3 regions of the Streptomyces sp. NPDC033178 genome follow, and region 2 is predicted to be linked to each of the others. Evidence: predicted binding sites of a transcription regulator. Region 2 holds the regulator's gene; each other region holds the start of a gene.
The links. Region 2 encodes HspR, which represses chaperone genes until heat shock. Its sites were predicted from a motif close to TTGAGNNNNNNNNNCTCAA; they were not measured.
Positions count from the first base shown of each region.

Region 1: a site for HspR is predicted at 1,901-1,919, ahead of clpB (ATP-dependent chaperone ClpB). Genes of this name have one in related genera too.
Region 3: a site for HspR is predicted at 1,419-1,437, ahead of lon (endopeptidase La). Genes of this name have one in related genera too.

Region 1 is NZ_JBVIPT010000017.1:276,186-279,457, forward strand. Features, by position in the region: gene clpB (ATP-dependent chaperone ClpB) at 1-1,844, opposite strand, end outside; gene ACZ5VQ_RS36125 (pyridoxamine 5'-phosphate oxidase family protein) at 1,958-2,371, shown strand; gene ACZ5VQ_RS36130 (RNA-guided endonuclease InsQ/TnpB family protein) at 2,421-3,272, opposite strand, start outside.
Region 2 is NZ_JBVIPT010000004.1:580,714-583,985, forward strand. Features, by position in the region: gene dnaJ (molecular chaperone DnaJ) at 1-1,150, shown strand, start outside; gene ACZ5VQ_RS13335 (heat shock protein transcriptional repressor HspR) at 1,158-1,625, shown strand; gene ACZ5VQ_RS13340 (hypothetical protein) at 1,748-2,281, shown strand; gene ACZ5VQ_RS13345 (zinc ribbon domain-containing protein) at 2,263-3,272, opposite strand, start outside.
Region 3 is NZ_JBVIPT010000002.1:599,352-602,623, reverse strand. Features, by position in the region: gene lon (endopeptidase La) at 1-1,396, opposite strand, end outside; gene ACZ5VQ_RS06580 (hypothetical protein) at 1,585-2,490, shown strand; gene ACZ5VQ_RS06575 (rhomboid-like protein) at 2,429-3,272, opposite strand, start outside.

The DNA of each region.
Region 1 (3,272 bases), on a different contig from region 2:
TTGCCGACGCCGGTGGGGCCGAGGAAGAGGAACGAGCCGGTCGGGCGGTCCGGGTCGGCGATGCCCGCGCGCGTGCGGCGTACGGCGTCCGAGACGGCCTGTACGGCCTCGGTCTGGCCGATCAGCCTGCGGCCCAACTCCTCTTCCATGCGCAGGAGTTTCTGGGTCTCGCCCTCCAGAAGGCGTCCGGCGGGGATGCCGGTCCAGGCGCCGACCACGTCCGCGATGTCGTCCGGGCCGACCTCCTCCTTCACCATCGTGCCCTTGGCGGCCTCCTCCTCGGCCTCGGAGGCTTCCTCCAAGTCCCTTTCCAGGGTGGGGATCTCGCCGTACAGCAGCTTGGAGGCGGTGTCGAAGTCGCCGTCGCGCTGGGCCCGTTCGGCCTGGCCGCGCAGTTCGTCGAGCTTCTCCTTCAGTTCACCGACGCGGTTGAGGGACTGCTTCTCCTTCTCCCAGCGGGCGGTGAGGCCGCGCAGCTCCTCCTCCTTGTCGGCGAGGTCGCGGCGCAGCTTCTCCAGGCGCTGCTTGGAGGCGGGGTCGGTCTCCTTGTCGAGCGCGAGCTCCTCCATACGGAGCCGGTCGACGGCCCGCTGGAGTTCGTCGATCTCGACGGGGGACGAGTCGATCTCCATCCGCAGCCGGGACGCGGACTCGTCGACGAGGTCGATGGCCTTGTCGGGCAGGAAGCGGGAGGTGATGTACCGGTCGGAGAGCGTGGCGGCGGCGACGAGCGCGCTGTCCGCGATCACGACCTTGTGGTGGGCCTCGTACCGTCCCTTGAGTCCGCGCAGGATCGCGATGGTGTCCTCGACGGTCGGCTCGGCGACCAGCACCTGCTGGAAGCGGCGTTCTAGGGCGGGGTCCTTCTCGATCCGCTCGCGGTACTCGTCCAGGGTCGTCGCACCGACCATGCGCAGCTCACCGCGGGCGAGCATCGGCTTCAGCATGTTGCCGGCGTCCATGGAGGAGTCGCCGCCGGCGCCCGCGCCCACGACGGTGTGCAGCTCGTCGATGAACGTGATGATCTGCCCGTCGGAGTCCTTGATCTCGGCCAGGACCGTCTTCAGGCGCTCCTCGAACTCACCGCGGTACTTGGCACCGGCCACCATCGCGCCCAGGTCGAGCGAGACGAGCCGCTTGTTCTTGAGCGACTCCGGGACGTCACCCTTCACGATCCGCTGGGCGAGCCCCTCGACGACGGCGGTCTTGCCGACGCCGGGCTCGCCGATGAGGACGGGGTTGTTCTTGGTGCGCCGGGACAGCACCTGGACGACCCGGCGGATCTCCTGGTCACGGCCGATGACGGGGTCGAGCTTGCCCTCACGCGCGGCCGCGGTGAAGTCCGTACCGAACTTTTCGAGTGCCTTGTACTGGCCCTCGGGATCCGGAGTGGTCACCCGGCGCCCTCCCCTGCTCTTCTGAAAGGCCTCAAGCAGCTTTTTCGCACTGGCCCCGTGCTGGGAGAGTACGTCCCCGCTCCGGCCGCCCTTCGCCGCGATCCCGATGAGCAGGTGCTCGGTGGAGAGGTACTCGTCGCCCAGTTCCTTGGCACGCTCGGAGGCGTCGGCGATGACGGCGAGCAGCTCGCGGTTGGGCTGCGGCGGGGCGACGGTGGAGCCCGTCACGCTGGGCAACGCGCTCAGCACGCGCTCCGCGCCGGTCCGTACGCCCGCCTGGTCGGCCTCGACGGCGGCCAGCAGGTCGGTGATGTTCTCGTTCTCCTGCCCCTCAAGGAGCGCGAGGAGCAGATGCGCGGGGGTGAGATCGGCGTGCCCCCCGGTCACGGCCCGGTTGCTGGCCGCGTTGATCGCGTCCCGGCTCCTGTTGGTCAGCTCGGCGTCCACGTGTCCGTTCTCCTCCTCGTGCTCCAGGTTGGCTGACCCAACCAACGTACACAAAGTTGAGTCTATTCCACTCAAGAAGATGCGGGCGAGGGTCAGCGGCTAAGTTCCGGTCCATGGCCTCGTACCCCGTGAACCCGCACGATCCCGACGACTCGTACCTCGGTTTCTGGCGGGAACGTCACCTGTGCACCCTGACCACCCTCCGTCCCGACGGCACCCCGCATGTGGTGCCCGTCGGGGTTACATACGATCCGGAGGCCGGTCTCGCTCGGGTGATCGCGAACAAGTCCAGCACGAAGGTGCGGAACGTGCTGGCCGGCGGGCCCGACGGCATCCCGGTCGCGGTCTGTCAGGTGGACGGGCGGCGGTGGGCGACGCTGGAGGGGCGCGCGACGGTTTCCACGGATCCGGCGCGGGTCGCGGAGGCGGAGCGGCGGTACGCCGAGCGCTACGGCCGGACCCCGTCACCCAACCCTTCGCGGGTGGTCGTCGAGATCGCTCTGACGTCGGCGCTGGGGCACGGGTGACGCCGGACAGATGTGGGGCCGCTTGCTCCGGGTTTCCACAAGGGGTCAACTACCCGGGACTGAGGTGCCGGGCTTGCACAACGGTCGCCACTGGCGGTGACGTGCCGTTTGCGTCCAGTCCCACCCTTGGGTTTCGGGGTGGGACCGGGGCCGTTGACGGGGCCCCGCGTCGCCACAACTCCCACGCTCTGGCGCGGATGTTGCGGGAGCCGTTCCGATCGGCGTGATCAACGAATCCGCACGACCGGCACGCGAACCAGACCTGGGAGACCCGGTTCGCCTTGTCGATGTGCCCGCACTCGGCGCAGGTGCGCGAGGTGTACGCCGGATCGACGTGCACCACCGGCACCCCGGCCTTGCGGGCCTTGTACGCGATGAACTGCCCCAGCTGGGCGAATCCCCAACTGCTCATGGTGGCCCGTTGGGGCTTCCTCAGCCGTACCCGCTCGCGGATGCCCGTGAGGTCTTCCAGGGCGATTCCGCGACCGGTGCGTTCCGCCTCGGCCACCACACGCTTCGCGATCTTGTGGTTGATGTCCTTCGCCCGCCGGGCCTCCCTGCGCCGCCGCTTCTTCAACCGACGCTTGGCTGACGGGGTGTTCTTCTTCTGCAGTTTGGTACGCAGGCTCCGTTCGCGGACCCGGATGCGGTTGAGGTCGCGTCCGGCCATGATCTCGCCGTCCGAGGTGGTGGCAATGTTCACGATGCCCAGATCGATGCCCAGGAAGTCCACCGGCTCCGAGTTCAGCTCGGCCTCGGGAACCTCGCAGGTGGCGAAGAGGAACCACATGCCGTCCCGCTCCACCAGGTCCGACTCACCCTTGCGGTGCAGGGCCAGGGTGGCCAGCTGTTGGGGAGAGGCGGTGAAGGCCACGTTCTTCATTCGCCCGCCGGTGGTCCA
Region 2 (3,272 bases):
CGTCCCCAAGGACGCCACCGAGGCCGAGATCAAGAAGGCGTACCGGAAGCTCGCCCGCGAGTACCACCCGGACGCCAACAAGGGGAACGCGAAGGCCGAGGACCGCTTCAAGGAGATCTCCGAGGCGAACGACATCCTCGGGGACCCCAAGAAGCGCAAGGAGTACGACGAGGCGCGCGCCCTCTTCGGCAACGGCGGGTTCAGGCCGGGACCGGGCGCCGGAGGCGGCAACTTCAACTTCGACCTGGGCGACCTCTTCGGAGGCGGCCCGGGTCAGGGCGGAGCGGGCGGCCAGGGCGGTGCCGGCGGCTTCGGCGGCGGTATCGGTGACGTCTTCGGCGGGCTGTTCAACCGCGGTGGTGCCACCACCGGCACGCGTACGCAGCCGCGGCGCGGCCAGGACATCGACACCGAGGTCACGCTCAGCTTTACGGAGGCGGTGGACGGGGCGACCGTTCCCCTCCGCATGACCTCGCAGTCCCCCTGCAAGGCCTGTTCGGGCACCGGCGACAAGAACGGCACACCGCGCGTGTGCCCGACCTGCGTCGGCACCGGCCAGGTGGCGCGCGGCTCGGGCGGCGGCTTCTCGCTGACCGACCCGTGCCCCGACTGCAAGGGCCGCGGCCTGATCGCGGAGCACGCGTGCCTGGTCTGCAACGGCTCGGGGCGCGCCAAGTCGTCCCGCACCATGCAGGTCCGTATCCCGGCCGGGGTGTCGGACAACCAGCGCATCCGGCTCCGCGGCAAGGGCGCCCCGGGCGAGCGGGGCGGACCGGCGGGCGACCTCTACGTCACCGTGCACGTCGACGCGCACCCGGTCTTCGGCCGCAAGGGCGACAACCTCACCGTCACCGTCCCCGTCACCTTCACGGAGGCGGCGCTCGGCGGCGAGGTCCGCGTGCCCACGCTCGGGGGACCCCCGGTCACCCTGAAGCTGCCCCCGGGCACACCCAACGGCCGTACTATGCGCGCCCGTGGCAAGGGCGCGGTCCGCAAGGACGGCACCCGCGGGGACCTGTTGGTCACCGTCGAGGTGAGTGTCCCCACGGACGTGACGGGGAAGGCTCGTGACGCGCTCGAGGCGTATCGCGAGGCCACCGCGGACGAGGACCCGCGGGCGGAGCTGTTCCAGGCCGCGAAGGGAGCATGAGGACACCATGGACGCAACCGGACGCCGTCGACAGAGTTCTTATTCCGCATATGAGCTGACGGAAGAAACACCGGTGTACGTCATCTCGGTGGCCGCCCAGCTCTCCGGCCTGCACCCGCAGACCCTCCGCCAGTACGACCGCCTCGGCCTGGTCTCCCCGGACCGCACGGCCGGGCGCGGCCGCCGCTACTCGGCCCGTGACATCGAACTGCTGCGCACCGTCCAGCAGTTGTCGCAGGACGAGGGCATCAACCTCGCCGGCATCAAGCGCATCATCGAGCTGGAGAACCAGGTCGCCGCGCTCCAGTCCCGCGTCGCGGAGATGGAAGCGGCCCTGGACGGCGCGGCGGCCGCGATGCAGCAGCGCGAGGCCGCCGTCCACGCCTCGTACCGCCGCGACCTGGTCCCGTACCAGGAGGTCCAGCAGACGAGCGCGCTGGTGGTGTGGCGCCCTAAGCGACAGCAGTCGGACTGACGCTTCGTCAAGTACGTGGAGGGGCCCGGAGGTTCGACCGAACCGCCGGGCCCCTCCACGTACTGCGATCATGTACGGAATCTGCTGATCGCTGGGAATCACTGGGGGAATGGAGCTTTCCCATGGCCATGGTGGGCCTGTTCTGGATCGCCGAGGGCGATGTGTATGTGGGGGCGAAACCGTCCGGGCGCGCCCCGGGGGTGCGGCTGACGCCGGAGGGGGTCGTGTCGCTCGGTGACGGCAGTTCGGACCTGTGGCCGTGGGACGAGGTGCGTGGGCTGACCGTCGAGGACGTCCCGTTGAAGACCCTCAAGCGTCGGATCAGCGTGATGGTGGACATGGTGCTGACCGTGACCAGCTTCGGCGAGACCGATGCGCCGCCGATGATGAGCGTCCTCGTCGAAACGGCCGACGGGACAACCGACTTGACCGTGTACGCGGCGGCGTCCAGCTACTCCCAGGCGGAGTACGAACTTTCGGTGTCCCTCCTCTCCCACCTGACGGCGGGCGAGGCCACCCTGCGCGCGACGCTGGCCGCCATGGCGCAGTGGGGCCGGGCGCAGGAGGAAGGGTCGCCCCGGGCGGCGGAGCGGGAGGGGTTGCTGCGGGAGTGGGTCGGGGTCGGCAGCGTCTCTGATCAGCTTAGGGAAACGTAGTCAGGCCTAGTGCCTGGTACGTGTTCCCACCGAGGAGGGGAGGCGTGGGCGTGCAGGTGGAAACCCGCACCCAGGACTGCCCCTCGCGGACGATGTGAGCTGATCGTCGTCACGCCCTGGTTCCGGAGGGCTGCACGAGGCAGCCGAGTCGGGTCCGTGTGAGCGTGTCCCTCCGGACGCTGGCCCGCCTGAGCGGGGGAGGGTGTCCGGCGTCGCCTGGGCGTCGGACATGCTGCTTTCGTCGGGCCGGTCTTGGATCTGTCCCGACTGGTCTTTGGCGTGATGACTGCCTGGGCTTCGAGTTTGTCGACCACGTTGCGGATCACCATGGCGCCGTTGGTGCGGTCCATGACGGTTTTCGCCTGGTGGGTGAGTCCGCGTGCGGCGATGCGCCGCCAGGCACCCTGGTCACGGTCGCCCTGCCAGCCGCACGAGCGGCAGACGGCCCATTTCCAGCCCGGCACGGTCGGCCGGTCGGGGGCCTTGCGGTGGCGCAGCGGAACCAGACACTGCGGGCAGTGCTTCGAGGTGTTGCGGGCCGGAACCGTCACCACGGCGATGCCCGCCTCGGCGGACAGATGCCGCATCCGGTCCACGATCTGCCCACGCACCGCCTGTGACATGCGGGTGTTGTGGTTGCGGCCCATGCCCCGGGCTTCCATCGACCGCAGATCCTCGACGTAAATGACGGTGGCCCCGGCGGCGATCGCCTGGTCCACCGCCCAGCGGGCGGCAGACCAGGACAGGGCGTCGTTCAGGTTCGAGCGGCGGGTCGAGACGCGCCGGATCTCATCGGTGAGAACCTGGCGCTTGTTCGTGAGGGCATGGCGTTCCGCACCGCTGATGAGCCGGTCGTACTGGTCGGCCTTGGTGTGCAGGGACTCGCCCTGGCGGCGCAGTCGGTGCTGCCTGGCGAGGACACCGCAGGAGCGGAACATGCCGCCACTGCCGAGCGTGATGATCCGTCCGTCGTCGTGGAGCCGGGTGGCAC
Region 3 (3,272 bases), on a different contig from region 2:
AGTGGTCGCGGAAGGTGTGGTTCTGCGCCGGGTCGAGGACTTCGAGCAGGGCCGCGGCCGGGTCGCCCCGGTAGTCGGAGCCCACCTTGTCGATCTCGTCCAGCAGGACCACCGGGTTCATGGACCCGGCCTCCTTGATGGCCCGAACGACCCGGCCGGGCAGCGCGCCGACGTACGTGCGCCGGTGTCCGCGGATCTCCGCCTCGTCCCGTACGCCGCCGAGGGCGACCCGGACGAACTTGCGGCCCATGGCGTGCGCGACGGACTCGCCGAGGCTGGTCTTGCCGACGCCGGGAGGTCCGACGAGCGCGAGCACGGCACCGCCGCGGCGGCCGCCGACGACACCCAGACCCCGGTCGTTGCGCCGCTTGCGCACCGCCAGGTACTCGGTGATCCGCTCCTTCACGTCATCGAGGCCGGCGTGCTCGGCATCCAGGATCGCCTTGGCGCCCTGGATGTCGTACTCGTCCTCGGTGCGCTCGTTCCAGGGGAGCTCCAGGACGGTGTCGAGCCAGGTGCGGATCCAGGAGCCCTCGGGCGACTGGTCGCTGGAGCGCTCCAGCTTCTCGACCTCCTTGAGCGCGGCCTCGCGGACCTTCTCGGGGAGGTCGGCCGCCTCGACGCGGGTCCGGTAGTCGTCGGACTCCTCGCCCTCCGCCTCGCCGTTCAGCTCGCGCAGCTCCTTGCGGACGGCCTCCAGCTGGCGCCGCAGCAGGAACTCCCGCTGCTGCTTGTCCACGCCTTCCTGTACGTCCTTGGCGATGGACTCGGCGACATCCTGCTCGGCGAGGTGCTCGCGCAGCTGCTCGGTGGCGAGCTTCAGCCGGGCCACCGGGTCGGCGGTCTCCAGGAGCTCGACCTTCTGGGCGGTCGTGAGGAACGGTGAGTATCCGGAGTTGTCGGCGAGTGCGGACACGTCGTCAATGGCCTGGACGCGGTCCACGACCTGCCAGGCGGCACGCTTCTTCAGCCAGTTGGTGGCCAGCGCCTTGTACTCCTTGACCAGCTCGGTCACGGCGCCGGGCAGCGGGTCGGGCACGGTCTCCTCGACCTGGACGCCCTCCACCCACAGAGCGGCTCCGGGGCCGGTCGTACCGGCACCCACGCGGACCCGGCCGCGGCCGCGGATCAGGGCGCCGGGGTCGCCGTCGGCGAGGCGTCCGACCTGCTCGACCGTGCCGAGCACGCCCGTGTTCGCGTACGTCCCGTCGATCCGTGGAACAAGCAGCACCCTCGGCTTGCTTCCTCCACTGGAACGCGCGGCGGCCTGTGCGGCCTCCACCGCGGCCCGTACATCCGTGTCGTTGAGGTCCAGGGGCACCACCATTCCGGGCAGCACGACCTCGTCGTCGAGCGGCAGCACGGGCAGGGTGAGCGGAACGGACGTCAAAGCCATGATCTCCCCTTCGGCAGTCAAGTTGAGCTATGCCGACTCAATGCATGTGAGCCTTCGATTGTTCCCCAGGCGCTGTTCGCTGTGAGCGATCACGTCGGTGAACGCCGGTGAACGTCTCGCCCGGCCGGTGCGTCACAGGTGCAGCGTCGGATTGCTCGTCCGTTCCAGTCGTCTGCCTCGGGGGCATCATGTGGACCGCTCGGCTGCGTAGGTTTCTCGTTGTCACAGGCCTGTTCGTCACCGCGGCCGTCGGAGCCTCCGGATGCGCGGACAAGTACGGCGACGGCGGCTCACGGCACGACCCGGCCCGTACCGCGGAACGCGCGCGTCAGGTCTCCGACGCCTGGGAGGGCTCGGAGGCCGCACGGGTGTGGCGTGAGGGCTACTTCCCGCTGGGGGATCCGGTCCGCCTGCCCGAGGGGGCGTTCCACAACGACGCCGACAAGCAGGCGTACCAGCGTCAGAACTTCGAGCTCCGCGCTTCCCTTCCCGGCGCCCCGCCGAAGAAGGGGGAGGTCCGCTGGGCCAGCGGCGACTCGCTGGCCCTTCCGGTCGTCTCCGCGCGGGCGGCGTACGAGAAGGTCGGCGGGGCTTCCGGTCCCGGGCCCCGGCTCACCGTGACCGGTGCGCGGCTCGGGGAGATGACGATCCACACCAGCCGGGGGACGGCGACGGTCCCCGCCTGGCACTTCACGATCAAGGGCTACGACACCCCGCTCAAGCGCGTCGCGGTCGTCGCCTCGAAGCTTCCCAGGCCCCCGGTCAAACCCCTGCCGGACCTGTCGGCCGCCCTGTGGGAGCTCGCCGGGCTGGACACGGTGTCGCGGGACGGCCGGACCGTCGTCCTGCGCGCCCACCACGGGTCCTGTGACGACGGCCCCGGGGTCGCCGTGCTGGAGAGCGAGGACAACGTGGTGTTCTCCGCCTGGTTCCGCAACCCCTCCGACGGTCCCTGCACATCGGACCTGCGCGCGAAGAAGGTGACGGTGAAACTGGACCGGCCGGTCGGCGACCGCATGCTCCTCGACGCGTTCACGGGCAGGCCCGTGCCGTACGAGGGGTCTCCGTGGACCCGGTCGTCGTCCTGGAGCTGACCCGCCACAGCAGCGGCCAGGTGGCCACCCCTATGGCCAGTGCCATCAGGTGTCCCCAGTTCGTCATCGGATCCGTGAAGGCGATCAGGTCACCGACGACCATCCAGCCGAACACCGCGAGCACGGTCAGGCACAGCCAGGGCCGCAGCAGCCCGGCCAGCGCGCCGACGCTCGCGGCGACGCCGAAGCTGATGCCGTAGTCGTAGCGGTGGAGCGAGCTCTCGGGGAGATGTCCGGCGAGGACGGAGAGGCCGACGGGTATCTCGGTGGCCAGCGTCGCCAGGCCGTGGCCCAGCAGGAAGACGCCCGCCGTACGCCACCCGCCGATCCGCCGCTCCAACGCGGTGAGCACCAGCAGAAAGGCGATCACGTACGCCGACGTGAGGCCGCCCGCGATCCACAGCGCGCTGGCGACCAGCACACGCACCGGCGACTGCGCCAGATGCGCCACATCGGTACTGGACGCCTGGAGCACCCGGCCCACCAGGCCCGGGTCCGCGTACTCGGCGATGAGAGAGGTCACCGCGAGGACGACCGCGTACCCGAAGGTGAAAGGGGTCCCGGTGGGCGTGGGGAACAGCCGCCAGGGCCGGACGCGGCGGAGGCGGGCGGGCAGGGGCCGGGCGCTCCCGGTGGTGGCGGGCGCGTTCTCGGCGACGGCGGGCGCACGGGCGGCGACAGCGACGTGCGCGCTCTCGACGGCGAGAGGCCGCTGCCGCGGGATGCCGTCGAGCCCGGCGGCGGGAGCGGCGTACGGATCAGTGGCGCGAACGGCGTCCGGA